Regions from separate parts of the Spirosoma oryzicola genome, predicted to be linked through region 1. Evidence: riboswitches for the same ligand, from Rfam matches in the RefSeq annotation. Region 1 holds a riboswitch; the other holds the start of a gene.

Region 1 (15,858 bases):
AACGTCCAGTATAGAAACATCGGTAGAATACCTTCAAACAAAACCGTCCCTTGATTTGATCTTCATGGACATTGAACTGGCGGATGGGCAAAGCTTCGAAATTTTCGAACAAACGTCGATTTCGACCCCCGTCATCTTTACAACCTCCTACGACGAATATGCGATTAAAGCGTTTAAGGTCAACAGCATCGATTACCTGCTAAAACCCATCAAACAGCCCGAACTGGCCGCCAGTTTACACAAATACCAGCTTCTCAACCGCCAGCCCGAAATACCAACCATTCAGGTCGTTGCTATTGATTCTCTTGTCGAACAGTTGCGCCGACAAAATGAGCCTGCCGAGTACCGGCGTCGTTTTCTGGTGCGGCACCTGTCGCAGTGGCTTCCCATCGAAGTGGGCGAGATTGCGTTTTTTCACTCGGAAGACCGGGTCACTTTGTTTCGCACCTTCAGAGGCCAAAAATATTCACTGGATTACACACTGGACGAGCTGGATTCAATGCTTGACCCTACCCTGTTTTTCCGGGCTAACCGACAGTTTATTGTTCACGTAAACGCGGTACAGCAAATTCACGCTTATTTTAATCACAAGCTCAAACTTACGCTCAACCCTTGCCCCGCTGAAGAGGTTCTAGTAAGCCGGGAACGAGCCACCGACTTTAAAAAATGGATGGGCAAATAAGTCACCGTAAACAGCGCTTATTTACCCATCAATACATCAACCTGAATTGCTTACAAAAAGCTGAATTTTTAAGGTAGCGAGTAAGAGACAATGTAATTTTTACCCGCTTCCAACGCCATTTCAAAGGTTTGTTTTCCTTTACTGATTAGCTGACCTTCTTTGCAGGCAGGCTTTTTAGCACTTTTGAAACGGAGCAGTCCTTTCCCTCCTACCGTGTTTACTTTGATCTGTCGCGTGTTGACCGATACCGCAATATCGCCCTGGGGTGTTGGCACTTTACCTTCTATCCATTGCAGACCGCCCAAATTTGGCTCGATCACGTAATTAGCGTATCCGGGCTGCACCGGTTTTACACCCAGATAATACTTACCCAGCAAATAAAGTGGGCTGGCTCCCCAGGCATGGCACAGGCTTTTCCCGAACGGACGACCGTACATGGCGTAACGGGCAGCCCCTTTTTCTTTCGGATCATACGCTTCCCAAAACGTAGTAGCACCCTCCTGGAGCATCCCCCCCCAATAGTCTTTTATTTCTTTCGTTACGTAGGCTTGCTGACCAATTTCGGCCAGGGCCGCCAACTCATAGAACCGCATGTACGGTGTCGTGATTTTCTGCACCTTGTCGTTCATCAATACGTTTTTGGTAACAGCATTTACCTTGGTGGAATCGAGATAGCCAAACATTGTGGCAAACATGTTGGCATAGCGGGTAACCTGCCGGTTTACCTGCCCATCTTTCCGACTGTGGATAAACGCCTGCTGATTAGGGTCCCAGAATGTGTCTAGAATTTTTGTTTTCAGATCAGTGGCAAGCTGACCATACGAAGCGGCCTTTTCGGTATCGTTCATGAGCGAAGCACAAAGCGCCATCGTTTCGAGACTTCTGGCAAACAATAGCTGCTCAGCACTCAACTCGCCTTCCTTCGTCATGGGTGCCCAGTCCAGAAAGACCCAATCACCGGGCAACCCTTCCAGCATACCATTGTTGTTTCTGCGCTTCAGCACAAAGTCCATCAGAGTAACCATGCGCGGATAGATGGTTTTAAGGAACGCTTCATCGCCGGTATACTGGTAGTAGTCGTAGATCCCCGTAAACCAGTACAGCGAGTAATCCAGAATGGTGTTGATGTGGGATTCTACCGGTTCGGCTCCACGCAGCGCCCAGGTAGTTCGCTTCACGGATTCATTGTCGAAAAACGAGTAGTAATTCATCAGGTAAGACTGTACAGCATCACCCGACCAGACCCAATGGTCACGTTTGATACCGTCGAGAAAGAACTCCCGCGTGTTCAGTTCGAGGGTACGAATCGATACATCCCATATCTTGTTTAGTTGCTCGTCGGAGCTTTTAAAGGTTCCGCGCTGAGCAAGCGGCAGGTACTCGTATAACATGGACACATCGGCAAACTGAATGCCCGGCTCATGAACGATGTTGACAAAGCGAAACGCCCGTGCATTGCTGGCCGTAAAATTAGTTGAGTTACTGTTTATCGTGTAATGATCAAGAATTTCGCAGGAATCAACCGACAACGCTTCTTCCTGCGACTCGCCGAAATAGAGCGATAATTTACCGCTACCCGTCAATCCTTTTAACTGAACAAAGCCAATCGTTTCCTGACCAAAATCGACTAAAACCGATTGCGCATTACGCTTTATGGACGTAGCCTTTACTTCTTTCGTCGGTAAGCTGTATCGGGAAGGAAGCTTCTCGGGACCGTCGAAGTTCCAGCTACCTGCATACCCATTGGTTGCCTTACCGGGCATGTTGTCCGCCGAATTGTTATGAACAACTTCTACTGTCCAGGTGGGATCGGAGTAAATCGTTTTTCCCTGTACGTAGATCGATGGTGGGCTAACCTGATTATACACCTGAAAGTTGATGCTATGCTTTCCAGCAGGCAGTGTAATCCGACGAATATCGCTTTGCACGTATTTCCCGTCAATCGTTACGTTGTACTGCCCTTCGACCGCTACCGTAATTTCCTCAGGCTGCGCCAGATTCAATTGTTTGGAAAAATTCACCACAATCTGATGGCTGTACAGTCGCCAGAAGGGCGGTATAAATGCATTCCGTTCGGTGCGTTTCGTCTGCATTTTATTGCTCAGCCAGATTTCAAAATCGCCCGGATACCAAATCCAGGTCGCTCTGGACTGAGCGGCCAAATGAGTTGAACAAACAATAAATAGAATACAGCAAAGAATTAAACGGTTACGCATGGGCTATTTGGGCTTTTGTTTACACAATTGAGCGGTGGTAGATTCTACCTAGTCACACTACAAAGTGACGAACTAAACTATCTTACCGTTCAAGCCGTATAAAGTAGAGTCGTTGCGGTGTAGCACCGCTAACAACCATTTGACAAACAAGTAGCGTATCCGATGATTTTAGTAATATTTACCGGGTTGCGAAATGCAGATTTCCTGACTGGCCAGTTGCTGTAAAAACTCGGTGGGGCTAAGGCCCATAAATTGCTGAAAGTCCCGAATCAAATGGCTCTGATCGTGGTAGCCATGAACGAATACCAGATTGGCCCAATCGGGCGGGGCCGGGTACTGTGTGATCAGTTCGGTTACCATTTTTTTGAAACGCAGAAACCGAGCCAGTTCTTTGGCCGAAACCCCCAAGTTGGTCTGAAAGCGAAGTTGTACGGAACGGGTCGAAAGCTGACGCGTTTCGGCAATGACTTTCACTGGATCGATGGCTACGTTGTCGAACAATACGACTCCCTCCAGGATCGAGCGGGCATCCTCATCGGCGGGGGCCATATGCAGCAACAGGTAAGCATTCAGCAAATCGAGCCGGTCAGCCAGCGATGGCATTGCTTTTAACTGCGCCCACAACTCCGCAAAAGTTTCATCGTTCAGCCGCATTCCGATGTCGGCATCCGCTTCGCTTCGCAGTGAGTGAACAGGTTGACCAACCAGCCGATAAAAGCCATTAAGCGTAAAGACGACGACCATCATGTCTGCGTCGGGCGGGACGGTATACCGCAGAAGCTTGTTGAGTGGTCCCAAAACGGCAGACCGCTCAACAACCCAGGTATAATCAGCTGCCGACGCAGTTATTGCCGGACCGAAATTAACGATCAGCATCATTTCATAGTTGGGTACCAACTGCTTCTGGATCGTCGGTGCTTGCGCTGATTGGCGAATGCAATAGATGTGTCGCACTACGTCCGTCAGCCGCTCGTCGGGTAGGAGAACCTGTTCTATGTTTGCATCGTCCGTGTTCATACCAGCTTTAACGAATCGTCGGGTTATTGGGTTTCGGTTGCCCCTGTTTCGTTTTCGTACAATCCTCTGGGTATTGCCTCCACTACTTTTGACCTGTCAATCCACAAAAAATACGGTTATGGCTGTACATACTTTAGTGGGCGCTAATGGCACCATCGCCACCGCTCTTATTCCCATTCTGCAAGCAAACGGTGAAACGATCCGGCTGGTATCCCGCAACCCTAAGTCCGTAGCTGGAACCGAAACAATGGCGGCTAACGTGCTCGACCGAAACGCCTTGACACAAGCCGTAGCGGGTTCGAATGTGGTTTATCTACTCATCGGCATCGACTACAACGCGGATGTCTGGCAACGCGACTGGCCAATCATTATGCAAAATACCATTGCCGCCTGTCAGGCAACGAATGCTACGCTCATCTTTTTCGATGACGTATACATGTATGGTCGGGTAAATGGGCCTATCACGGAAGAAACGCCGTACCGACCTGTCAGCCGGAAGGGGAAGGTACGGGCGGAGGTGGCCCGCATCCTCGAACAGGCAATGAGCAAAGGACACATCCGGGCGGCTATTGCGCGGGCGGTAGACTTCTATGGACCAACGGTGACGGACAAAAGTGCGCCGGGTGTTTACGTGTTTAGCAATCTTAAAAAAGGCAGCCGGGCGCAATGGCCCATTAACGCCGATGTGCCTCGCTCGTTTAATTATGTCCCTGACGCGGCCAAAGCGCTTTATTTACTAGCGACGCATGAGAAAGCGTTAGGCCAGATCTGGCATTTGCCTACACCCCGAACGGCGCTAACGGGCCGGGAGTTTGTTCGAATAGCGGCTCGCGCTATGAACCGTCCGAATAAATTACTGGTGCTACCCAAGTGGTTGTTAAAGCTTATCGGCTGGTTTAATCCTTTCCTGAAAGAAGCGTACGAGATGAATTACCAAGATGAGTTTCCGTTCGAGTTCGACTCCTCAAAATTTGAGCGGGCGTTCAACTATACGCCGACGTCTTACGAAGCGGGTATTCAGGCCACCGCGTCATGGTTCACAAACCAATGAGGGCTGCGTATTCTTTTCGTGAATTGCCGCTACAGAGTAAGCTTTTAAAAACGTGAACAATGGCTCAGCTTCCGTTTAATCTTTTGATTATCAACGTTTTTTGTCATCCCAATACAGGACCGAGCCGCCGGAGCGGGGATCTTCGCTGAGAGCAGCCTATTCTAGCATCCGAAGATCTCTCCTGCCGCACCGGCGGATCGGTCGGGATGACAAAAACCATCTTTTAGTATTTTGATCGTTAGACACTTACGTATTATATCAACCCATTATTCACGTTTTAAAACGGTATACTTTCCAAACACAAAATCGGCACCGAAGCGTTTCGGTGCCGATGGACTACTGATCATCTACGCCATCAATCGCGTTTGGATCATCATTTTGCTAAATAACCGGGTAATGTTAGAACGCTAATGTATAGCGTAGCGAAATGGACCGACCGGGTAGGTTATACCCTCTTTTTTCGTAATAGTTCTCATCCGTCAGGTTTGCGATCTGTACACCAATGGTATGCTGTTTTGCTACTGTCATGGAGGCACTGACATCAATAACCAGATAAGCCGGGTAAACAATTTCAGGGTTGGCTGCGTCGGTAAAGTCGGTGTCTTTCCGATGACCAACATACCGTCCCAGCAACCGTGCCCGCAGTCCTTTGTAGGAGTTGTAATCCAGCCCAGCATTCCAGTTCTGTTTGGCTACGTTCATGATGTCCCGCTGCGTTACGGATCGATCCGTTCCAACGATGGTTTCGGTATACCGGAACATACTGGTGGCGTTGGCGAATAACTGTAATGAATACCGGTAGTTGCTCAGCGCACCAAAATCGTACGCTAGTTCATATTCGAGACCGCTGATTTCCGAATCGGCGGCATTCACGTACGTTGCACGCGCGACGATCACGTCGCCGTTGGTTTGCGCTTCATTGACCTGCGTTACGACCCGCGCAATCCGGTCTTTTACGTTTGTATGGAAATAGGTGACCCCAGCACTGAAACCGGTTGTCGGACGATTGAACGTCAATCCCGCGTCGTAGCTAACGCTGTTTTCATTGGTTAATCCCGAATTTCCAGTCGTAATGGTAATCTTACCCGCCGAGGTACGTGTTTCAGAATACCCGGCCACATTGAACGCATCGGGCGTAACAAAGGCCCGTCCTACTGTACCTTTTGCCTGTAAGCCCGGTAACAGACGCACAACGGCACCCAGGCTTGGGCTAACGAATGGAGTTGTTGCCTTACCCGGTTTAAACGTCGTCAGCAGGGGCGTTTCCTTTACGTCAAACGTGATGTTGTCGTATCGGATGCCTGGTTGCAGAATAAGTCGATCGTGGTAGACATGCAGCAGCCCCTGCGCGTAAAGAGCCGACGAGCGAATGGCATAATTAGGCTGTGATGGGGCCCGCTCCGTCGTGGCATCGGTCCAACTGCGCGATTGTGTACTGGCATCAAGGTAATCGTAGCCCACCGTCAGCGTGTGTGGCCCTAACTGCCAATTATCTTTTAGCTGTATGCCAACCCAACGATTCTCTGTGCTCGACGATTGATACGGCGTCACTGGTTTACCCGAAACGTTGGTCGTTTTGAAAAAGCTGTTTTCGCCAGAAGCAAACACCCGTAAAACGGGTTTGTGCGCGCCCACCTGACCACTGACCGCAACTTCGCCCGCCTGCCGGTCGGCATCTTTCAGGCTGGATTGGGTAGTTCCGTAGGTAATGTCACCGGGCGATTCAACATCCTTGGCAATAAATTTTTCGCCCCGCGCATCAACACGCCAATTGGTGCTGAGCTGGTAACCCACTCGTAATGCGCCCGAGTAATACGTTAGTTTGGTGTTTGGACGAACCTGCCCGTCATCTTTACGATCATCGATAGTTTCGGCGGGTTTGTTGCTGTAATTTTTTACAGCCTGATCGCCATCCAGCTTATCCCGAAAGAAATTGCCGTTGCCCAGTTTGTAATCCTGCGCCCGTTTGAAATAATTAAGCGACGCATCGAAATCGAGTCGTTTCGTCAGGTTACCACCGACATTTCCACCCGCCTGGTACGTCTGGAACGAACCGTATTCTGCAAAGGCGTTGCCGTGAACCGGTCCTTTCGAACGCCGGGTAATTACGTTGATGACTCCGCCCATCGCCTGCGAACCGTAGAGTGCCGAAGCCGGTCCTTTCAAAACCTCCACCCGTTCAGCGTTATTCAGCCCAATGGTTGACAGGTTCGTAGCACCCGCTGGACGGCCATCAATAAGCAAAAGGGTGCGTTGATTGAGTCCCGAAAACTGCGGTCTGAACCCACGAATACCAACGCCCGACGATAAACTAGGGTATTGAATAACATTGACAGACGCCAGTTTTTTGAGCAGATCGGTAACGTCCGTAGCGGGTGTCTGGTCGATGTCATGTCGGCTTAGCACCGTGATCTGCTGGGGAACCAAATCGCGTCGAACTTCCGAACGGGTAGCTGTAACGACGACTTCCGTAAGGTCCCGGTTGCGTACGGTGTCGGGGGGCGTTGACTGACTCCAGGCCGGACCAGCCAGCAGACATACGATACCACTTACTGAGCTACGGTTGATGACTTGGGCACTGATGCGTAAACGGGTACTTAAACGTAAAAATAGACTCACTTGACTATAAATTAGGGGTAGTTTAACGAGATGAAGCGGACTAAGGCTGGACAGATTCCCAGAGAGTAAATAAACCAATGGCAATGGAAAAGATACCCACGGCATAGTTGACAAGCCGGAGGGTTTGCCGCCACGTATCGACCACCCTTGTCAGCGAAAAGGCCAACAGATACCCGTAAATGGTCATGGCGACAATGATACCAGCGCTTTGTAACACGATAATCCAGACGGCGGTAGAAGCGTCACGGGCGGCCAGGGTCAGCGCAACGGTACAGGCACCTCCCGTACCGGCCAATCCATGAACCATGCCGACCCAGAACGAGCGGCTGAACGACGTGTTGGGAGACGCCTGAACGTGCTCGTGCGCTTGCTGATGATTCCGTCGGATGGCGACAATGCCCAGCCAGATCATCAACGGTCCAACGGCCAGTTCGACTTGTTCGGCAATATTCAGCGACAGCGCCGATTTGAACAACAGAATCAGGCAGGAAAAAAGAATCAGCGTGAACGAATGGCCCAGCGCCCAATGCGACGACCGCCAGATAACACGCCAAATATGGTATTTAGCTTGTTTGTTTTTTTCGGAGGCCAGTACCGATACGGCGGCCATGTGGTCGGGTTCAAAGGAGTGCTGAACACCGAGGAGAAGTGAATCCAGCAAAAGAGGATTGATCATGCGTCTGCGCTACTAAATGAACCATTGATTGGCCTGCGGAGAACGCACACAAAAAGCCGATGTACACCCGGAGGGGTGCCGCATAATGCTCTCTGTTGCTTTTCGTCCCGAAAGCATTCCAGCTATTTGTTCAAGGCAGGTCTTCTGGCTCGTTCCGTTCTGACGCCTTCCCATTCGCAGTCGAACAGTGGCTAATTAAGTCAGAACCTTTTTGTGAACTATACAGCAGCGGGGACTGCTCCGATTTACACCATCGAAACGGTGCGACGGATTCCCTTTTAAGCGCTTCCCAGTAGAAAGCACACCCGTAAACAGCCACAAAAGTATAAAATATACCGTACCTTTGATGAGAATACGTTAACTACTTCATTTCCCCAACAGGAAAAGGGTTCTGCTCACGGGCAGATCAAGAGGGAATCGGTCAGGCCACCCCGGTGGTGTCAATCCGAACTGTCGCGCAACTGTACGTAACGTTAAAAGTTGCTGCCCAACAATGTCCACTGGCCTTCCGGGCTGGGAAGGACGGCAGCAATGTTACAAGTCAGGAAACCTGCCCTTTTTCTTGCTGACAATGCTTTCGCGGTCTGAAGCACGGTCAAGCTTGGCGTACACTGTCGGCCCTTTTTTGGGTACCGGAATGATGGGTTTATTGTACCCATAGCCTGGCTGGCTGTCCCCCTCCCGTTCGCATGGCGAAATGCAGCCTGACGTTTTTTTAAACGGGTTGTCAATGGAACGCATGCCTGATCTAGACGAATTTTCGCATTTTTTGCTGGCAGCGCCATCCAGCGGTTCCGGCAAAACAACGCTGACGCTGGGATTGCTACGGGCACTTTCGGATCGGGGCCTGCGGGTACAGCCGTTCAAGTGCGGGCCTGACTACATCGACCCCTATCATCACCGAACGGCAGCCGGTACGGCAAGTATCAACCTGGATCTGTTCATGGCGTCGCCGGAGCACGTGACCGAGTCGTATCAACGCTATGCCAGCGGTGCCAACGTGGCCGTGACCGAAGGCGTGATGGGCTTGTTCGACGGCTCGAATCGAATGCAGGGCAGTAGCGCAGCACTGGCCGAATTGCTGACTATTCCCGTCGTGCTGGTCGTCAACGCCAAAGCAATGGCTTACTCGGTGGCTCCATTGCTGTACGGGTTCAAAAACTTTTACAAAGGCATCAACCTGGTCGGGGCGATCTTCAACTTTGTCGGATCAGAATCGCATTACCGCTTTCTGGCGGAGGCTTGTACGGACGTAGGCGTCGAAGCGCTGGGTTATCTACCGGCAAATCCCGAATTTACCATTCCGTCCCGACATCTTGGTCTGCATATCTCTACCGAAACGGATTACGAACGCATCATTCAGACTGTTGCCGACGCTATTCCAAAGACAATCGATGTAGACCGCTTACTAGCGATTACCCGCGCCCAACGGTCAGAACGCACCACAATGTCTACGGCAGAACCTGTATCGGACCGGCGCATCAGCGTAGCCCGCGACGAGGCATTTACGTTTGCTTACGAGCAGAACCTAGACGTACTCGCTCGCTTCGGTCGCGTTACATTTTTCAGCCCATTGCACGATACATCACTGCCCGAAACGAATTTTTTGTACCTCCCCGGCGGCTATCCGGAACTGTACGCGCAAACGCTGAGCGACAACGACACCATGCGGGAAAGCATTCGGGCCTACTGCCAATCAGGCGGATTAACGTACGCCGAATGTGGTGGTCTCATGTACCTCGGTCAAGGCATTGAAGATAAACAGGGCGCAGTTTTTCCAATGGTGGGAGCCTTACCGCTAACCACGTCTATGCGTACAGCGAAACTGACGCTTGGTTACCGCCGAGTGGACTGGAATGGATTGGCGCTGAACGGACACGAATTTCATTACTCAACGTTACAGAAATCAGTTTCTTCTGATTCACTCGCAACGATCACGAATGCGAAAGGGATTCCGGTCGAAACCAAATTGTACCGGGTCAGCAACACCTTCGCTTCGTACGTGCATCTATACTGGGGCAACAACCCGGCATTTATTCATCAACTTTTATCGGCATCTCTGGTCGATAAAAACAGAGTAATCACCGCCCTGGCGGACTAATCCTTATGGCTGACATCAAACGCCAGCGAGTAACCCGATCCGACGGTAAAGCCATAAACTTGGTTCAGCGCCGGGGGCACTTATCGTATTGCTACAACGCCTGCTGCTGCGGTCGCACCGACCGGGGGTACGCGGCCATTCCGGTCGAATTGTACAAAAGCGAGTGGATGCGTCGGAAGATTCGCAACGTCGTTCACATGACCAAAGGCGGGTGCCTCGGCCCCTGCACGCTGGCTAATGTGGTCACGCTGCTCTTCGACGGGCATTCGGTGTGGTTTCATTCCGTTAATAGCGACTGGCAGATCATCGCCATTTTCGATTACATCGACAGCATGATTGCCGCCGACGGGTTTCTGGCCCCACCGGCTGAGCTGTCGGAATACGTTTTCCAATTTTACACCTGGAAAGGCTCTGAAGTAGCTACCCAACTCGGCCAGACGGCAACGCCAACCGGCGGCATCGTGTTCCTGACTCACGCCGACACCGACCTGCTGACAATGAACCGGGTCTTGCAGGAATTACCGGACGATTTTCCGAAAACGTCGGGGATCAGTCTGCTGGCGATCAAGAGCGAAGCGCAGATGGCTCAACTGCTCGACCGGGAGATCGGGGCCGCTCAGATCATTGTCCTGCGTATTCACGGTCGGCCAAGCAGTGTTCCCGGCTTTAGTGAGTTGGTACGTCGGGCTAAAGAAAAAGGGCAGCATCTGATCGTCATTAGCGGTACGGGCGAGTTGAACCCTGATTTTGCTGCTGTTTCGACGGTTTCACCTGCTATTCTGCACGAAACGCTGGCGTATGTACAAGCCGGAGGCTACCAGAATTTTACGTCCCTGCTTTACTTCTTATCCGATCACCTGCTGATGACGGGCTTCGGGGCCGATGCCCCCGTCCAGCTACCTGAACACGGCATTTATCATCCTGATCTACCCGAACAGGCCAATCTATCAGACTGGGTACAGCAGCATAATCCGGATCGGCCTACGGTGGGCATTACGTTTTACCGGTCGCACTGGCTTAGCGGCAACACGGCTTTTGTGGATGCACTCGTTCGGTCGTTGGAAGACAAAGGCCTGAACGCACTGCCGATCTTTACGTCGTCGCTTAAAGCGATTGACCCGGCTACCAACGCCCCATTCGCGTTCAGCTACTTCCAGGCCGAGCACGGCGGCATTGCCATTGACAATCTGATCAATACCATCTCGTACGCGATGACCGATGTTCGCCCGGCGGACGAGGAAGCGGATTCAGGGCGAGCGCTGGCCCAGCTCAACGTGCCCATTTTTCAGGCTATTACGCCGGGAATGGCCCGTGGTCCTTGGGAGTCGTCAAGCCGGGGGCTCAATCCGCTGGATACGGCCATGAACGTAGCGATTCCTGAGTTTGACGGACGGATCATTACGGTTCCGGTTTCGTTCAAAGAGAAAGAGCGGCATGCCAAAGGCTACGTTCCGCTGGATGATCGGGTAGAGCGCGTAACGGGGCTGGCCCTGCGTTTTTCGCGACTGCGGAATCTGCCGAACGCCCAGAAAAAGATCGCTTTTATTTTCACAAATTCAAATACGAAAGCCTCGCAGATCGGTAATGCCGTTGGCCTGGATGCACCGGCTTCGTTGATGAATATCCTGTACGCGATGCAAGCGGAAGGCTATCAGATCGGCGAACTACCCGCAACGGGAACGGAGCTGATTCACCAGCTCATCGACCGTTGTGCGTACGACGAAACGTATCTGACCCCGGAGCAACTCGCCCATGCTGCCGGTCGGGTGTCATCTGCGCGTTATCAGGAATGGTATGCTCAGTTGCCCGAAGCGCTGCGCAAAAAAATGGAGAAGCAGTGGGGACCGCCCCCCGGCGAAACCTATGTTCACAACGGACACATTGCGTTGGCGGGTCTGGATTTGGGTAATGCGTTCGTTGCGTTGCAACCGCCCCGTGGCTACGGCATGGACCCCGATGCCATCTATCACCAGCCCGATTTACCGCCTACTCATCACTATTACGCTCTGTACCGCTGGCTCCGCGACGACTGGCGGGCCGACGCCATTGTGCACGTCGGCAAACATGGTACATTGGAGTGGCTACCGGGAAAAGGAATCGGGCTGTCGGCCAATTGTTTTCCTGATGCATTTCTGGGCGATCTGCCGCTTTTCTATCCGTTCATTATCAACGACCCCGGCGAAGGATCACAGGCCAAACGGCGCGCTCATGCCGTCGTGATCGATCACCTGACGCCCCCCATGACCTCCGCCGACAGTTACGGAGAACTGGCTCAGCTGACGCAGTTGGTCGATGAATATTATCAGGTTGAAACAATGGACCCGGCCAAGCTCCCACTGTTGCAACGGCAGATCTGGACGCTCATCAAACAAACGAACCTAGACGCCGATCTGTCGGCCATGCTCAGCCGCGACCACGGCGATCACAAGCACGATTGGGACGATGAAATGACGCCCGAAGGTGTGCCAGTCAGTCTAACCGAAATGGACGGAAAAGATGTTGCGCACCTGATCGAAGACATTGACGGTTACCTGTGTGAGTTGGGAGCGGCTCAGATTCGGAACGGTCTACACACGCTGGGCGAAATGCCGACGGGTGACGCCCTGGTCGATATGTTGCAATCGCTTACCCGGCTACCGAACGCCACGACGCCTAGTTTACCCGCCGAATTAGCGCAGCTTTTCAACTGGAACCTGAACACATTACAAGCGAATAAAGGTGCGCGACTTCAATCTGTTTCGATGGCATTTACGAAACTAGCCGGACGCCCCGTGATCACCCATTCGGATGCGCTGGAAGTCCTTGACGAACTGGCCAACCACTTGTTTCGGGTGACTCAACAGTACCGATTCCACCCTGATCGCATCGACCAAGTGCTATTCGAGACGTTTAACGAATCGCCAGCTCAAGCTAAGTTTGACGGCATTCGGCAGGTATTGCGTTACGTATGCAGTCGGCTAATGCCCAATCTGGCGCGTACCGACGAAGAGATTGCTAACCTATTGCATGGGTTATCCGGCGGGTATGTTCCGGCAGGGCCAAGTGGCGCACCAACGCGGGGGATGGCGCATATTTTGCCGACGGGCCGTAATTTCTACGCTGTCGATCCACGAGCGTTACCATCGCAGGCAGCCTGGGAAGTAGGTCAACAACTCGCCCGCGAAGTGCTTGACCGGCACTGGAAAGAAACCGGAACGTATCCCGAAAGTGTGGGTATCAGCATCTGGGGGACGAGCGCCATGCGGACCAGTGGCGACGACGTAGCCGAAGTAATGGCCTTGCTCGGCGTCCGCCCGATCTGGCAGGTCGAAAGTCGGCGAGTGACAACCGTGGAAATAATGTCGCTCGACGAGCTGGGCCGCCCCCGAATCGACGTCACGACCCGAATCAGCGGCTTTTTCCGGGATGCTTTCCCAAATTTGATTGAGTTGTTGGACGAAGCGGTTCAGCGCGTCATTGCCTTGGATGAACCGCTCGACCAGAACTTCGTCCGTAAGCACTATCTAGCTGATTTAGCCGGACTAAGCGACCAGGATATGCCCCTCGAAGAAGCTGAAGAGCGAGCTAGTTACCGAATCTTTGGGGCCGCGCCCGGTAGCTATGGAGCAGGTATTCTGCCGCTCATCAACGAAAAAAATTGGCGCGCCGACGCTGATTTTGCTCAGGCTTACGTCAACTGGGGCGGGTATGCCTATTCGAAAACCGCGCAGGGTGTCGACGCGCGTACCGAGTTCAGACAGCGGTTGTCAGGTGTGGAGGTAGCGCTTCACAATCAGGATAATCGCGAACATGACATTTTTGACAGTGACGATTACCTACAATTTCACGGCGGCATGATTGCCACGATCCGCAGCCTGACGGGGCAACAGCCGAAACACTATTTTGGCGATTCACAGAACCCCGCCCAGCCGGTTGTGCGCGACTTGAAAGAAGAAGCATTACGCGTTTTCCGGTCGCGGGTCGTCAATCCGAAATGGCTGGAAAGCATCAAGCGACACGGTTACAAGGGTGGTTTGGAGCTGACCGCTACGGTAGACTATTTGTTTGGCTATGATGCCACCGCGCAGGTTGTCGATGACTGGATGTACGAGCAGGTGGGCGAAACCTACGCTCTGGACCCCGCCATGCAGCAGTTCTTTGCTGAAAGCAACCCGTGGGCTTTGAACGCCATCGCCGAACGGTTGCTCGAAGCCGCTCAGCGGGGCATGTGGGCGAACCCATCCCCCGATATGTTACAGGCCTTGCAGGAGGTGTACCTGAAAAGCGAAAGCATGCTTGAAATACGCAGCGAATAACCAGCAACCAACATATTTTGACAGCTTCCAATTACTTTTTTATCCGACTCACCCATTCATGATTTACCCGTTTTCGGCCCTCGTCGGTCAGCCCAGGCTCAAACAAGCCCTTCTTTTGTGCGCGGTCGATCCGGGTATTGGCGGGGTACTGGTCCGGGGCGACAAGGGTACTGCTAAAAGCACGGCTGTTCGCGGCTTGTCAGCAGTGATGCCGCCTATTTTACGTGTAGCCGGTTCTCTCTTTAACTGTCTGCCTAACGAGCCATTGGATGCGTGTCAGGCGTGTCAGCAGCCCAACTGGCAAACGGAAGAGGTAGCCGTTCCGTTTGTTAACCTACCGCTCGGGGCAACCGAAGACCGGGTGTTGGGTAGTCTGGATTTAGAAGGTGTGTTGGTAGAACGGAAAAAGAAATTACAGCCGGGTTTATTGGCTTCGGCTCATCAGGGTATCCTGTACATTGACGAAGTGAACCTGCTAGCCGATCATCTGATCGACAGTTTGCTCGACGTGGCGGCTATGGGTGTCAACACGGTTCAGCGGGACGGTTTGTCGGTGAATCATCCGGCCCGGTTTATGCTGATCGGAACGATGAACCCCGAAGAAGGCAACCTTCGCCCTCAATTTCTCGACCGGTTTGGATTAGTAGTCGATGTAACGGCTCCCCGCGATGCTGCCGAGCGAACCGAAGTCGTTCGACGTCGTATTGCCTTTGAAGCCGATCCCGTGCTATTTGTCAATCAGTGGGATAATGAACAAAAGGCTATAGCGCGTCAGATTCAGCAGGCTCGCCAGTTGTTACCCGAAGTACGCATGACCGACGGGTTACTGACGTTCATTAGTCAGCTGTGTACGCAGTTGAACGTCGCCAGTCTACGGGCCGATATTGTCTTGTACAAAACAGCTTTGACACTAGTGGCTCTAGCGGGGCGCACCGATGTAACAGCGGACGACATTCGGCAAGCGGCTGAGCTGGCTCTCCCCCACCGGCATCGAAAAAAACCAGCGGAAGAGAATCGACAGTTCGAAAACCAGCTGGATGAACTACAGCCGCCATCGGATGCCCCCCACCAACCACAACCTAAAAAAAACAACGATCAATCGGAAACAGCTCCACAATCGCCCAACGGTAATTCATCACAAAGCGACGAATCATCTCGTGACGAATCACAGCAGGAACAGGTTTTTGGCGTGCTGCCTGTC
Region 2 (15,858 bases), on a different replicon from region 1:
CTCTTTGGATTCGAGGCCACCCCCGGATTGAGCTGTAAAGCGCCCTGCGTGGGCATAATCAGGAAATCGCCCAGATCGGAATGGCCCGTACCGCTGAAATGCGTGTGGCTGAAACCGACAATCGTTTTGTCTTCGTACTTATAACCAGCGCAGTACTTGTACACATCGCCGTTGTATTTGCCGTTGAGTTCGTAGGATAGCGTATCGGAGTCAGGACTTAGCTGAACAGAGCCGAAGGGAACGGTAGCGCCGGGGAAGGTGTGCCCCATTTTCTCGGTACCGATCAGCGGGTGCACATAAGGAACCAGGTTTTGTTGAGCGTAGGAAACAAGTAAAACGAATTGAAAGAGGATGGTCAGGTTTACTTTAATCATTTTCTGAATGAGTAGAAATAAGGCTAAAAGGTACGAAAAGCTTCGCTAAACCCCTATTCGCATCGCCCATGGAGGTCTATTATCCCGCACCAGCCTGGACCGCTACCAAAGATTATAGCCAGCTGGAAACGATTTATTGCCGGATCTGGCTTATTTAAGTCCAACAAACCGTATTTTTCATACCGTTATTCCTGCGCAGTCGTTAATTATTCGATAAAACATAAACGTGGTACTGCGTACGATCGCTCGTTTCTTACTTGTACGTCCTCTCAATCAACGCCTGGCATACGTATTGATAGCTCATCAACCAGCAGTATTCTTTACCTTTTCCACATGAATCAATCACCTTATCGCCTTCTCATCGTAACCATTTTTATAGGTATTCTTGGACTAGAGGGTTGCAAAGATGCTCCGCTTACATGGCCCACTCCGGGAACTGGCGGTAATCCGGCACCGCCCGCTGTGGTCGTTCCACCCGCTACTGTCGTATCGTCAAGTACCGTTGGTCCTTTTACGTACACGGTCCCGGCTCAGGAAGCCGAGTGGCTGAGCTACAACGGCAACCTGATCAATGGCCGCGCGATTGGAGCTACTACGGTTCAGGAATCGGCCACGCTTCGGCTGGAAGTACGGAAAGAGTACGGCGGATCGATCCAGATCTACGACAAGACGACCAATCAATATTTGGTTAATTTCTTCGATAAAGGGCGCGAATCGGGTTTTGCTTCTTACGCCGGGCCTCGCTCCTTTGCCGATGATTCACCCCGCTGGAAAGGTGTGGGGTACAATCCGTTGCAGGCGGGTGACGATGGTGGCAATTCCTCGCCGGTATTATTTCACGGTCTGATTAATGGGTACATCTACACGAAAACGCAATGCCTTTCCTGGGCGCATCAGGACAAGCGACTGCTGCCTTTCTTTTATGAGCAATGGGTACGGCTCGATGAGAACAAGGTGCATGTAAAAGTGCGTCTGACAAACCAGCGTGGCGACAAAGGTTTTTACAATTTCGAGGAACAGGAGTGGCCGTTTCTGATGATTAACGGAGCCAAGAGCGTTCGGTTTTATAACGGATCGGCTCCGTTCACCAACGCAGCAACGAGCACATCGGACGGTATCGAGCGGGCGCAAACGCAGGGCGGATCGATTATTACGCAACAGATCTCGTCCTTTTACCTGACCGAACCCTGGGAAGCCGTTGAAATTGGCGCAAACCGGCTGATTGGCCTGTATTCACCCGAGATGTACCGGGCAAATTATAACGTTGCGGCAATTCCGGCTCACGATAATTGGGAAGGCGGCAATACCATGACCTATTTGGGCGGGCGGGTTTTCGATCCGCTGGATAGCGACAATACATGGCTGAAAGAATTCACGCTTATCGTGGGTACCGAGGCCCAGATTCGGGAGCATGTGTATGCGCAACCGCGCCTGACTAAACCCGATTTCTGGTTCGACAAGACCAACGGCCGCAATCAGTGGTACGTGTTTGATGGCGGCCACGACCAAAAGCAGCCATTCCGGGTAGACAACTGGACCGTCACCTACGACGGCCACATCGACAACGGGCCGCTGAACGCTCGGGGAACAAAAATTCTTTCGTCGACGGGAAGCTGGCGGGCCAGCGACATTGATACGATCTACATTCGAATGGGTTATAAAGGTCCCGAGCAGCAACTCAACCTGACCTGGCTTCTGAACGGACAGTCGCCCGATGGCATTAATCCGGAGTTTCCTATTCAGAATTCACTTGTGTTTCCGCGCGGAGCACGACCGCACTATGGTCAGGTTTTGCCGATTTCCGTCGTCAACGATGGGCAGATCCGCACGTATCGCATACCCATGCGCCATAGTTTGTGGAAAGATATCGTTCAGCAATTCGAGATTATTCATACACAAGGAACATCGGTGATTGCGCCCGGCGAACAAATTGAGCTGGTATATTTTGGGACGACGAATCCAGACAAGTAAATTCGGGCTTTCCGGCTATATTACACGATGCAACATCAACCGCGCATTGTTGTCTTTTAGCCCGAAAACCGTTTCATTTTACTATTTCATTCGCAAATCATTTCCATGAACAAACGAATCGGGCTGCTGGCCGGACTAACCCTCTCTGTGGGTATCGCGCTGGCACAGAACAAGCCCAAACCGGAGGACGTGCAGACGTTCACGCTCAAGAACGGCATGAAATTCATGGTCCTCGAAGACCACTCTATCCCCAACGCCAACTTCTACACATTCTGGAAAGTCGGTGCCCGCAACGAAGTCCACGGCATCACGGGGCTGTCGCACTTTTTCGAGCACATGATGTTCAACGGGGCAAAAAAATACGGTCCTAAACAGTTCGACCGGGTGATGGAAGCCAACGGCGGTTCGAACAATGCCTACACGACCGAAAACACGACGGTCTATACCGACTGGTTCCAGAGCGGTGCCCTCGAAACCATCTTCGACCTCGAATCCGACCGCATCCGCGACTTAGCGATTGACCCCAAGATGGTGCAGAGCGAACGGGGCGTCGTGCTGTCCGAGCGCAGTACGGGTCTGGAAAACAGCAACTACCGTGTCATCAGCGAACTGGTCAAATCGGTCGCTTTTGTCGAGCATCCGTACATGTTTCCGGTCATTGGTTTCGAATCCGACATCAAAAAGTGGACGCAGGAAGATTTAGAAAAGTATTTTAAAACCTATTACTCGCCCAACAATGCCGTTGCGGTGGTCGTCGGTGATGTGACGGCGGCTCAGGTAAAGAAGCTGGCCGAAAAGTACATCGAGTCGATTCCGGCCCAGAAATTACCCGACAGCCTGCGCACGGTAGAACCGGCCCAAAACGGTGAACGGCGCGTGACAACCTACAAGGACATTGCTACGCCGAACATTCTGATGGCGTACCACACCCCCGAAGCCCGCAACCCCGACTACTACGCGCTTGATTTGCTGAGTGGTGTGTTGAGTTCGGGAAACTCGTCGCGGTTGATTAAATCGCTGGTACTCGATTCGACCATTGCCTCGCGGGCGTCCAGCTACTTTGGCGAGTCGTTCGATCCGAACCTGTTTTCGGTCTACGCCATTGCCGCCAGCAATGTTTCGGCGGAGCAACTGGAAAAATCGGTGCTTAACCAGATCGACAAAGTCATCTCGGAAGGCATTACCGACGTTGAGTTGCAGAAATTGAAAAACCAGAAGCTGATGGAATTCTATCGCACGATGGAAACAATCAACGGTAAAGCCAATTCGCTCGGCACCTATGAGCTGTTTTTCGGCGATTACAAAAAGCTGTACGAAGCACCGGCGCTTTACGAGAAAGTCACCAAAGAAGACATTCAGCGCGTGGCCAAAACGTATCTGACGGCCCGCAACCGCACGGTTGGCTATCTGCTGCCAGAGCCAAAAACCAACCCCGCGAAAAATAACTAACTACGATTATTCATCCCCAATGATTCAAAGACCGACGGGCTTTGTAGTATGAAAAAAATAGTCATAATCATAACCGCCTTGCTTATAGCGGGCGTGTCGCTGGCGCAGACATTCAAAGTGCCACCTTACCAGAAGTTTAAACTCAAAAATGGCTTGACCGTCTACCTGATGGAACAGCGCGAAGTACCGCTGATCAACGTGTCGGTGGTCTTCGACGCGGGCGCTGTGCAGGATGGCAACCGCTACGGCCTAGCCAATATGACCGCTGATGCCTTGTTGTTTGGCAGCTCCAAGTACACCAAAGCGCAGCTGGAAGAAAAAGCGGAATACGTGGGAGCCAGCGTAGACACCTATGGCGGAAAGGAAGTAGCGAAACTAACGGCTTCATTTGCTGTGAAAGATCAGGATCTGCTCTTCGACATTATTCAGGACGTAATCACCAAACCGACGTTCGACAAAGGTGAGTTCGACAAGTATAAACAGCGGCAACTGCTCCAGCTAACGCAGCAAAAAGAAAGTCCGCGTGGGGTTGTCAATTCGTATTTCAACCGGTTCGTATTCGAAAACCACCCGTATGCCAACCCGATTTCGGGAACCCCTTCGTCGGTATCGGCCATTACAGCGAATGACGTTCGGCAGTTTTACCAGAAAAACTACACTGCCGACCGGGCGGCCATCGCGGTTGTGGGTGACTTCAATACGGCTGCCATGAAAAAGCGGATCACCGATTTGTTCGGCAACTGGAAAACAGCCGCGGCTACCTCACCCAAACTAACGGACCCAACGGTTTCGTTCGACAAAAACCGGGTCTTGCTGGTCAACAAAGACGATGCCCGCGAAACGACCTTTTTGATTGGCGGCAAAGGCATCACGCAAAACAATCCCGATTACATTCCGGTCGTGGTAGTCAACACCATTCTGGGCGGTCGGTTTACGTCCTGGCTCAACGACGCGCTACGCGTCAATTCGGGATTGACCTACGGGGCCGGTAGCCGGTTCGGTACGTTCCGCAACAGCGGTACCTTCGCCATTTCGACGTTTACGAAAGTGAGTACCACCACGGAGGCCATTGATATGGCCCTTCAGGTACTGGACAGCCTGCACCGCACGGGTATCGACGAGAAAACGCTGCTTTCGGCTAAAAACTACGTCAAAGCCGATTTCCCGCCCCGATACGAATCCGCCGGTTCGCTGGCCGACCTGCTGACGGATATGTTTAGTCTGGGTTTTGACGAGTCGTTTATCAACAATTTCCAGAAGAATGTCGATGGATTGACGGTAGCGAAAACGCGGCAAATCATCGATCAGTATTTCCCAAAAAACAACCTGCAATTCGTGCTGATCGGCAAAGCGGATACCATCCGCGAAAAGGTCAAGAAGTACGGCACAATCACCGAAAAGGAAATTAAGGCCGACGGCTTTTAAATAACGCGCCCATCTGGTCCCCCCTCGAATACACTGTCCGGTAAATTCGTACCGACACATTGATTCGGGACGGACCGGATGGCCGTCTTACGCGTTTATGGCCTATATTTGTCCGCTCGTTTTAGGTTTGCCCTTCTCGTAAGGGTGATTAAAAGGGAACACCGGTGTAAATCCGGGGCTATTCCCGTAGCTGTAAGTTCTAATTACCAGCTGATAACTAAAAAGCCACTGCCGTTTGGCGGGAAGGCGTTGTCGGTAGAACAAGCCAGAAGACCTGCCTCAAACGAATTCATGATTCGAGCTTTCGGGTAAAAAGCCGGAGATGAAAGACAGTTCGGTTAGGTGGCGCGTCACCTGTGCGGTCACAAACGAGCAACGGTTCGTTTGTCTTTTATTTCAGTTTCCGACAGCTCATTACTTAATCTCATTTTACCTGATTAATGATGAGCAAAATCAGTACGTTTCTTTCGGCGGCTCTGGCCGTATCCTCCCTGTCCGCTCTGGCGCAGGACAATCCACAAGTTCCTTCTTCGAACTCCGTTCAACTGGATGCCGTGACGGTCACGGCCAACAAGATCGAACAAAAGCTTTCCCAAACCGGCAAAGTCGTTACGGTACTGTCTGACTCGGTATTGCAACGCTACGCAACACAATCCGTGAGCGAACTGCTGTCGCGGCAGGCCGGTCTGCAAATCGTCGGTTCGAATGGACCACTCGGCACCAACACCGACATTTTTCTACGGGGAGCCTCAGCCGGTAATACGTTGATTCTGCTGGACGGACTGCCGGTTTATGATCCGTCTGGCGTAGCGAACACCTTCGACCTGAACCTGCTGACCGTGGGCGAGTGCGACCGGATCGAAATCTTACGGGGAGCGCAATCAACCAGTTACGGTTCCGATGCAGTGGCGGGCGTCATCAACATTTTTACGAAGCGCGCGAGCAGCAATGCCGTTGGCCGAAAGCCGTTTGGCGTGAATGCAACGGTTAACTACGGTACGTACAAAACTTTTCGGGGAAGCGTGGGCGTAAGCGGCCAAACCAATAGGCTATCGTACAACGTGCAGTACACGCGGCTGTCGTCGGCGGGTTTCTCGTCGGCCACCGATCCCACCGGCACAAATAATTTTGACAAGGATGGTTACCGGCAGAACGCCTTACTGGCCAATTTCGCGTTTCAACCAACGTCACGGCTTACGCTGAAAGTACAGGGTTTGACGACGGCCTACTCCGCCGACATCGACGCCGGAGCGTTTGCCGATGATAAAGATTTCACGTTCAAGAGCCAGTTCAAGCGGTTAGCGACTGGCTTTGATTACAAACACGCCCAGGGCAAACTGTCGTTTAACTACAGCATCGGTGATAGCCGCCGGATGTTTAAGAACGACTCGACAGCGGTTGAGCCGAACGCATCAGAGATTTACTCGTACCAGCAATACGGAGGGCTGGCTCACTTTGCGGAAGTGTATCACAACCTGAAGCTAGGTTCCTGGGGCGAATTGCTGACTGGTGCGGATTATCGTTTTAGCAACACCGACCAAAGCTACCTGTCGATCAGCCAGTACGGTCCTTACCAGTCGCCATCCATTGGAAAAGATACCGCTCGTGTTGGGCAAGTTGGTGTGTATGCCACGGCCATCCTCACCCCATACCGGGGTCTTTCGGTTGAGCTGGGTGGTCGATTTAACCGGAATTCGTTGTACGGAAACGTGTTTACGTACTCGTTTAACCCGTCTTACCTACTGTCGGATCGGATCAAGATCTTTGCTAACCTGTCGTCGGGATTCCGCGCGCCTTCGCTTTACCAGTTATTCTCGCCGTACGGCAACAAAACACTGCGGCCCGAATACAGCGTCTCCACCGAAGCCGGATTGCAAGTATTCACCAAAAGCCGCACGGCCTGGGTCCGGGCCGTTTATTTCGACCGGCAGATCAAGGACGTTGTATTTTTTGAATCGCTGAACAGCGCACCCTTCGGTCGTTATATCAACTTCGACCGGCAGCACGATCACGGTCTGGAACTGGAAGCACAGGCGGCTATCAACAAACTGACCCTGTCAGGCAACGTAACCTGGCTAACGGGTAAGGTAACGACTGCTAATGCCGGACGCGACACGACCTACAACAACCTGTTTCGGCGACCCAAGACACAGATCAACCTGAGCGTAGGCTATCAGATTATACCGCGCCTGTTCGTTTCCGCCACGATGCGCTCCATTGGTGAGCGTACCGATCGTTTTTATAACGGAGAAACCTTTACAACGGAGAGCGTGACGCTGGCCTCTTATACCACGATTGATCTGTACGCGGAAGGGCAGATTACGCCTAAACTGCGTTTATTCGCTGATGTCCGTAATTTGTTTGACCAAACCTATTACGATGTCTACGGCTATAACACCCGCCGTCGGAATGCGAACATTGGTATTCGCTTTACTTGGTAAGGGGTAAGGCAGTCAAATCGGCTCATTGGTAACGAAGATGATGCATTCAGGCCGGTTGGCAGCAACCAGAGAACAACAACGAGGTCTTTCGCAAACGGGTAACTAACCGGAGTACGCGGAGGGTAATTTCAGGCACAAAAAAAGCGTCAGGGAGCGCGGTATGTCAGCAATAAATCGGTTCTTTGTCTAATAAAATAGCTCAGCCGTAACGTTTATGACCATGCGTACTCTTCTACTCAACAGCCTTAGCCTTGCTTTTCTGACGCTTTTTAGTGAAGCCTGCCACGTTGGAGATGCCCCGCCTTCGCCCTATGAGCGGGGTGCGTACGTTGTCAACGCCGGTTCTCCCTCAGCCAATAACGGGACAATTTCCTTTATCGCTCGCAACACCAATACGGTTACGAACGATGTGTTTACCGCTGCTAATGGACGATCCTTGACCGGCGTTATCAAAGACTATGTAGAGATCGATGGGAAAGGGGTGATTCTGCTCGATAACAACGCTGCGGGTCAGGATAAAGTTGAAGTCGTTGAATCGGGTACGTTTAAATCACTGGTGACGTTCCAATCACCGGACGTAGAAAATCCGCGATTCGTTATTTATGCCGCCCCCAACAAGGCGTATATCAGTTGCTGGGATGCCGTAGGAAGCGGAGGAAACGCCTTTGCTAACCCCGGCTATATCCTGGTGCTGAACCTAGCCTCCCGGACCGTCAGCAAAAAGATACCGGTTCCGAAAGGTGCCGAACGCATGGTACTAGTCGACAAAGAAGTGTTTGTGGGCAGCGCGGGTGGCGAACGGGTACTCACCGTGATCAATACAGACACGGATGAGGTTGTTCAGCCGGGTATCGATGCGGGCGTCAATGCTAATCCAGTCGGCTATGATTTCAATCAAAAGCTGTGGGCCTATGTATCGTCAACCAACGAAATGGTGCGCATCAATCCAGCGACGAAACTAGTCGAAACCCGGCTGCGCGTTGGCAATGGCTCCCGAACGCCCAGCGCCATCACGCTGAGCGCCGACCGAAAGCTTTTTTTCTTTGTCAATTCCTACAACGATAACGGCAGATTGCGGGGCGAAACGTACCGTTTTTCGATCAACGATACGGACATTCAGGCCAGTACACCGTTTATACGCCGTTTCTTCAGTGGACTCAGTACAGACCCCAATGACGCACGCGGATTGATTTATGCCGCTGTGACGCCTTCGAATGATCAACCGGGTTACGTGCTTCGCTACCAGCCCAACGGCGCTCTGGTTGACTCCGTTCGGGTTGGCATTGCCCCCAGCCGTTTCTTCTTCCGGTAACTATCTGGTACGTCTTGAGGGGTAGCGCTAATTCAGCGGTGTTGTCAGAATAGACAGGCAGGTTTTTATACCTGTCCGTAAGTTACCGAGTCGTAAGTTTTCGTTGGGGCTATGCTGGTTGTTGTCCATGTTAACCAGCGGAACGATGACTGCCGGAATGTTCAGCGCCTGAATAAACGGAACAACGGGTACCGTTCCTCCCATGATACGGATGATTACCGGGTCCCTCCTGACCGGATCTTTCCCAAACCCATCGGTCAGTGCTTTTCGCAGCCAGACGCCCATCGGTTCGTTAATATTCGTTCGGAAAGCTGGCGTACCTGCATTGCCTTCGAAGTAAACAAGCTGCGCGTATTTCAATCGTTCTTCGGGTGTAGGTACATGGTCCAGTACGGTAAACCCTTGCTTTTCGATGTGCTTGCGGACCAGTTCGACCATCCGTTTTCCGTCGGTTTCGGGCACCAGCCGAATGTCGAACAGCGCGGTAGCTTCACTCGGCACAATGGTTGCGGCCCCTTTGCCGATCTCAGCGGACTTCATGCCCCGGACATTCAGCGACGGATATTGCAGCGACTCCTGGTAATTACTGCCTACTTTGTCCTCCTGGGTAATCAGCAACGCTTTGTTGATGTCCTGTTCCTTATCCGGCACGGCGGCCATGATCTTTTTTGTTTCATCATCGAACGCGATACCCTCGTAGAAATCCGGAATCAGGACCCTCCCCTGCTCATCTTTCATCGACGTAATCAGCCGGGCGAGCCGAAAGGCCGGATTGGGCGCGTAGTTGCCAAAATGACCGCTGTGCTGAGGGGTAGCAGGTCCGTAGGTCGTAATGGTGAACCCGGCGTTTCCCCGACAGCCGAACGTGAGCGTTGGCAGGTTGGATGAATGCATCGGACCGTCCATGACAATCATGTAATCGGCCCGCAATTTATCTTTATACGTGTCCAGTGCCCCTTTCAATGAAGGTGAGCCTTTCTCTTCCTCCGAATCAATGATGATTTTTACGTTGAAAGGCGGGGTTTTCTTTTGGTCCTGTACAATGTCGAGCGCGTTGAGCATCATAATGATCGGCCCTTTATCATCCGACGTGGACCGACCGAACAGACGCCACTCGTCGTTAACTACTGTCTTAGGTGGATTAGAACTCAATTCTTTATAGTCACCGGCGCCCGTTTTCTCCTTCAGTACGGTCACAAACGGATCTTTCTGATTCCATTCATTAGCCCGTACCGGTTGACCGTCCAGGTGAAAGTAAAACAGAACCGTTTGGGTAGCTTTAGGAAATGTTTTCTCGGCCAGAACCAGCGGCAGATTAGCGGTTTTGAGTACGGTTGTCTGGAATCCTCGTTTCGCCAACGCTTTTTCGGTCCACGCAATGTTGTTGAGAATATCCGATGCATTGACCGCGTCATTGGGTAAGGCCACATACGCGCTAAGCTCATCGATGGCAGGCCATAGCTGCTTGTCAACCAACGCGTCTATCTGCTTAGAACTCGGACTCTGCGCTAAAACACTACCTGGATAACTAACGACAAGCCAAAAAGCAATCCAGACAAGGCACTGACAGCGGAGTTTGACAAAAGGATAGTAGTATTGATTCGTTTGCTGAAAAGTCATTTTGACATGCTATGATAAGACCTGTAGCGAATTAAAACACACAACCGTTCATAAAAAATAATCTACCGGATAAATGGCTAATTTCAATAGATAGTAGATAAATATCTTAAAATAAGCACAAGTCTGTTCTTTCTAATAGACAAAAAAAAATCCCGGCCAGATTTAGTCTGGCCGGGAGTCAACAGATAAGGAAAGCTTATTGCTTACGATCCGCACATTTCGCAACCTTCGGGATCGTCGAGCGAGCAGGTCATAGCAGCGTATTGCTGTTCGAGGTCGGTTACCATCGGCACCGGCGTTGGTACAGCGTTGGTAGCGTGCTCTTTTGCGTACTGCGCGTAATCGAGTGGCTTCTCGATGGGTGCGGTTTCGGCCATAGCGGGCTCCAGCTGTGGTTCGGCTTGTGGCTGAACAACGGTAAACTTAACGGCATCGGCAGCAGCTTTGGTACGCAGGTAGTACATACCCGTTTTCAGACCTGCCTTCCACGCGTAGAAGTGCATCGATGTTAGTTTACCAAAGTTCGAATCCTGAATGTGAATGTTCAACGACTGCGACTGACAGATGTACGCACCCCGGTCGGCGGCCATGTCGATGATATTTTTCTGCTTGATCTCCCAAACCGTTTTGTACAGCTCTTTGATATTCTGCGGAATACCGGGAATCGCCTGAATCGACCCGTTGGCCAGGATCAGGTTGTTCTTCATGGTATCGTTCCACAAGCCTAGTTTTACGAGATCTTTAAGCAGGTGCTTGTTAACCACGACAAACTCACCCGACAACACACGACGCGTGTAGATGTTGCTTGTATACGGCTCGAAGCATTCGTTGTTACCCAGAATTTGCGAGGTCGAAGCGGTTGGCATCGGTGCCAGCAATAGCGAGTTCCGAACGCCGTGTTCAACAACCTCTTTACGCAGGCTTTCCCAATCCCAACGGCCCGACTTTGGTTTCACCGGTTCGCCGTCACGGTCCCACATATCGAACTGGAAAATACCCTGCGAGATAGGTGAGCCTTTCCAGGTTTCGTAAGGGCCTTGTACTTTCGACAGTTCCATCGAAGCGGTCATGGCTCCGAAATAGATAGTTTCGAAAATATCTTCGTTCAGGCGACGCGCTTCATCCGACTCAAACGGCATCCGCAGCAGGATAAAGGCATCCGCCAAGCCCTGCACGCCCAAGCCAATTGGCCGGTGGCGCATGTTGCTCCGACGCGCTTCATCAACTGGGTAATAGTTGATGTCGATGATTTTGTTCAGGTTACGCGTAGCCGTTTTGGTAACCTCGTATAACTTATCGTGGTCGAACCGCAACATACCATCGTTACCGCGTGTGATGAACTTCGGCAATGCTATCGACGCCAGGTTACAAACCGCTACCTCGTCGGGAGCCGTATATTCAATGATCTCCGTGCACAGGTTCGACGACTTGATCGTACCCAGGTTTTTCTGGTTCGACTTTTTGTTGGCCGCATCTTTGTACAGCATGTACGGCGTACCCGTTTCGGTTTGCGATTCCAGAATCTTGAACCACAAATCCTGCGCTTTTACCGTCCGGCGGGCACGGCCTTCGCGTTCGTAGCGGGTGTACAGTGCTTCGAATTCTTCACCGTAGCAATCCGCCATACCGGGGCATTCGTGGGGGCAGAACAGCGACCAGACATCATTGTCCTCAACCCGCTTCATGAACAGATCGGGCGTCCAGAGCGCGTAGAACAAATCACGGGCACGGTTTTCTTCTTTTCCGGAGTTCTTTTTCAGATCCAGGAAGTCATAGATATCCGCGTGCCAGGGTTCCAGGTAAATAGCGAACGACCCTTTGCGCTTACCACCGCCCTGATCGACGTAGCGCGCCGTATCGTTAAACACGCGCAGCATCGGGATGATCCCGTTACTGGTTCCGTTGGTACCTTTGATGTAGGTTCCGGTTGCGCGAATGTTGTGAATGCTCAGACCGATACCACCCGCTGATTGCGAGATCTTGGCGGTTTGTTTCAGCGTATCGTAAATACCTTCGATGGAGTCGTCCTGCATCGTCAGCAGGAAGCAGCTCGACATCTGTGGCTTAGGTGTTCCGGCGTTGAACAGCGTTGGCGTTGCATGAGTGAACCACTTCTCACTGAGCAGGTTATAGGTTTCGATAGCCGCGTCGATGTCGTCCATGTGAATACCTACAGCCACGCGCATCAGCATATGCTGGGGCCGTTCGGCAATCCGTCCGTTGATCTTCAACAGATACGACTTTTCGAGGGTTTTGTAGCCGAAATAGTCGTACCCATAATCCCGATCGTAAATGATGGTAGAATCCAGCAAAGCCGCGTTCTGGCGAACTACCTCGTAGACCTCTTTCGAAATCAGTGCTGCGTTCTCCCCGGTCTTAGGATCTTCGTACGTATACAGCCGTTTGATGGTACCGGAAAACGATTTGTTCGTCTCTTTGTGCAGGTTCGAAATAGCAATCCGAGCGGCCAGGATGGCGTAATCGGGGTGCTTGGTGGTCATTGAAGCGGCTGTTTCAGCGGCCAGATTGTCGAGCTCAGTGGTTTTCACACCGTCATAGAGGCCGTTAACCACTTTCATGGCAACCTCCACGGGCTGAACATAAGCCGGATCTAGGCCGTAGCACAGTTTTTCGATCCTGGCGGTAATCTTGTCGAACTTAACCGACTCCCGGCGTCCGTCACGTTTGATTACGTACATGAGCGTTATGATTATATTTTAATATATGGAATAAATATTGAATTCAAGAAATTGAAGTTTCCAGGAGAAACGCCGACAGGCTTGCTCGCATCATTTCAGTTGGCAGTCATGTGTAAGTAACTAAAGAAACAAAGTTGGCCTAGTTAGCCGCTGCCAGACTAAAATCGAATTTTAAAGTTCTATTGAAATAGACGGAAAAGCAACCCCGAAGGTTCGGGTGTTCTTGCAATTCGTTAAAACGTTCAACTCTGCCGGAAGGTTAAGAAATTGTTAAGCCGTAATCCTTAGCGACTTATCAAATACCCAAGTGGAGAGCTATGCTAAGAAAAATAAAAATTGATTTTACTGACTGGTTACGGTGCACAAGCAGGTTTGACGGAGGGCACTCATGCCGTACTGAGGCTTCTAAAGATATAGAAAATAGCTAGTAGTAACACCTAATTCGCCGTCCAATGTTAGCAAACGGACATGAGTATTCGCTTGATAATCATCTACGCAAAGAACCCTAGAAACTGCTTGTCAATCCGCACAAAACCACGTACCTTTGCGTTCCTTTTCGGTCGGAAACCGAGAAGATGACAAGAAACTGAGATTAGATTATGAAAAAGGGCATTCACCCGGACTACCGCGCAGTGGTATTCCACGACCTGTCGAGCGATTACAAGTTCCTGACGCGTTCGACGGTTCAAACAAAAGACACGATCGAGTTTGAAGGCCAAACCTACCCGCTCGTTAAGATCGAAGTTAGCTCGCAGTCGCACCCATTCTACACCGGTAAAAACGTGTTGCTGGATACGGCGGGCCGTGTGGACAAGTTCCGCAAGCGTTACGGCACAAAATAAGCCTAAGAAGAGCTCAACTCTTTTTAGTATACCATCAAAAAAACCTGCTTGGTCTAGACCGGGCAGGTTTTTCTTTTTACAGTCGGTTTAGCTGGATGTATAAGCGTACCAATCAGGAGCAGAAACCTTATTTGATCGATTGCCAACAGAGCGTCATTTATGTTTACGATAGTCGGTTATCAATGACAGCTATTCTTATAAAACTTCTCAAATAATAGTATTTAACCGTAAATTTTCGTGTAACCAGTCACACTTTGGCCTGTAATTTGTCAAGTTAATCTATGGATCTATTCTATACCTCTTCTTGCTCAATCATTAATCAGGCTATGCCTGCCCTCTGCTATGACACTCACGTTTGGCCACTATACCCTTCTGATGGCTACCCGCCACGGGGTGACCTTACACCAGCTTGCAGAACAAACTAACTTCGACCCGAAACTCATCTTTTATCTCCTCGAAGAGTTGGTTAACCATGACCTATTGAGAACCAGCCAGCAGGCCAACGAAGAGCAGGACTACTACGAATTAACCGATATAAGTTTTTCCTATATCCAAGAGTACGAGCGGCAAAATCCTGATTTGATTATCAGTGGCTCCATTGATTCGAACCGATAAGCGAACGATTGTTTCGCTATGTTCAGGCTACGCGCTCAAGATGTTTCTTGGCCAGACGAGCAATCATCCTTTCCTCCATATTTAGTAGCGAATACTCTTCGCCTTTGTACGGAATAACGACGCCCATGACGGCATCATAAATGCCAAGCGGAGCTATGTCCTGATCGTTGTCAGCTTTACTTAAATAATCAGTTGCTTGCTGTAGCGACGGAAACCCTTTTGCTACCGGGAAAGCAAATAGTGTAAATACGGATATGTATTGCATAGGTTTCGGTTAGTCTACCTATATATACGAATGAAGCTTGCCTATAGTTTTACTTTGAACTACAAATTGTTAACATTTTTTTATAAAGGTAACAAAATTAGAATTAATAACGCAACAAACAACAAAAGCCAGATCCTAAGATCTGGCTTTTGTACGATGACTTATCTTGCTAAACTAGTTGTCGCTGGGCTCTATGACGCAGCCTAACTGTTGCTGTACGGCTTTGGCGAAAGCAACCTTGTCCGATTTCCGGTACTTCTCAATTTGTTGTGTTTTAGACGGTGGACAGAAATCCTGCTGTATGTGCTGGCAGGCACCCCACATGGCAGGATTCAGTTTAATTTTGTATTGCCGAATCGGCGTATCTTCGCTAAACCAAAGATTAATTATATTACTGACGGTTGGTTTAAGAACAACACTCATGATCTGTTTGACTAACAGGATTTAAAATTGCGGCCCAAAAATAAAGAATAAAACAATCGTAGCCCATAAAATATGAGTTAACGGCTGGAGAACTGAACCGAATGGTAACCGCATCTTACCAACTCTTCAAAACCCGGCTCTATCCTCCCAAAATTCCATACCAACAACAGTAAGGCCCCCTTTTCGGTATTACCACTCCAACGACAATTCCGGGTAAGTTATTAGCTGTAACTGCCAAATAAGCCTAAATTTCTTGCGACAGAGACGATTTGTGAAACGGCAACTCGTCACTAAGCTGGGGAAGGTAGTACGATGCTCTCTACTAACAAAAGCAGAATTATCCGGCATGTAGTTAAAAATCGAATTAGTAACGCCTACTCCGCCAGTGATGCATTTTGCACAAATAGTAACTAACTAAATCC

Evidence for each region. A riboswitch is a leader RNA that binds a small molecule or an ion and turns the genes downstream of it on or off. The one in region 1 is predicted to bind cobalamin.
Region 2: it holds a riboswitch for cobalamin, as region 1 does, so the genes downstream of both, LQ777_RS17450 (TonB-dependent receptor plug domain-containing protein) here and LQ777_RS26520 (cobyrinic acid a,c-diamide synthase CobB) in region 1, are expected to answer to the same signal.

The regions. Positions count from the first base shown of each region.
Region 1 is NZ_CP089541.1:61,810-77,667, reverse strand. Features, by position in the region: gene LQ777_RS26555 (LytR/AlgR family response regulator transcription factor) at 1-682, shown strand, start outside; gene LQ777_RS26550 (alpha-L-rhamnosidase-related protein) at 751-2,898, opposite strand; gene LQ777_RS26545 (helix-turn-helix domain-containing protein) at 3,067-3,915, opposite strand; gene LQ777_RS26540 (NAD-dependent epimerase/dehydratase family protein) at 4,034-4,966, shown strand; gene LQ777_RS26535 (TonB-dependent receptor plug domain-containing protein) at 5,366-7,585, opposite strand; gene LQ777_RS26530 (cytochrome c biogenesis protein CcdA) at 7,626-8,261, opposite strand; cobalamin riboswitch at 8,379-8,585, opposite strand; cobalamin riboswitch at 8,631-8,833, shown strand; gene LQ777_RS26525 (hypothetical protein) at 8,796-9,002, opposite strand; gene LQ777_RS26520 (cobyrinic acid a,c-diamide synthase CobB) at 8,992-10,362, shown strand; gene cobN (cobaltochelatase subunit CobN) at 10,368-14,657, shown strand; gene LQ777_RS26510 (putative cobaltochelatase) at 14,716-15,858, shown strand, end outside.
Region 2 is NZ_CP089538.1:4,119,409-4,135,266, forward strand. Features, by position in the region: gene LQ777_RS17430 (GH92 family glycosyl hydrolase) at 1-374, opposite strand, end outside; gene LQ777_RS17435 (hypothetical protein) at 708-2,345, shown strand; gene LQ777_RS17440 (M16 family metallopeptidase) at 2,451-3,794, shown strand; gene LQ777_RS17445 (M16 family metallopeptidase) at 3,843-5,219, shown strand; cobalamin riboswitch at 5,326-5,515, shown strand; gene LQ777_RS17450 (TonB-dependent receptor plug domain-containing protein) at 5,660-7,660, shown strand; gene LQ777_RS17455 (DUF5074 domain-containing protein) at 7,881-8,972, shown strand; gene LQ777_RS17460 (M20/M25/M40 family metallo-hydrolase) at 9,000-10,592, opposite strand; gene LQ777_RS17465 (ribonucleoside-diphosphate reductase subunit alpha) at 10,796-13,291, opposite strand; gene LQ777_RS17470 (type B 50S ribosomal protein L31) at 13,891-14,133, shown strand; gene LQ777_RS17475 (hypothetical protein) at 14,476-14,748, shown strand; gene LQ777_RS17480 (hypothetical protein) at 14,771-15,013, opposite strand; gene LQ777_RS17485 (hypothetical protein) at 15,188-15,436, opposite strand.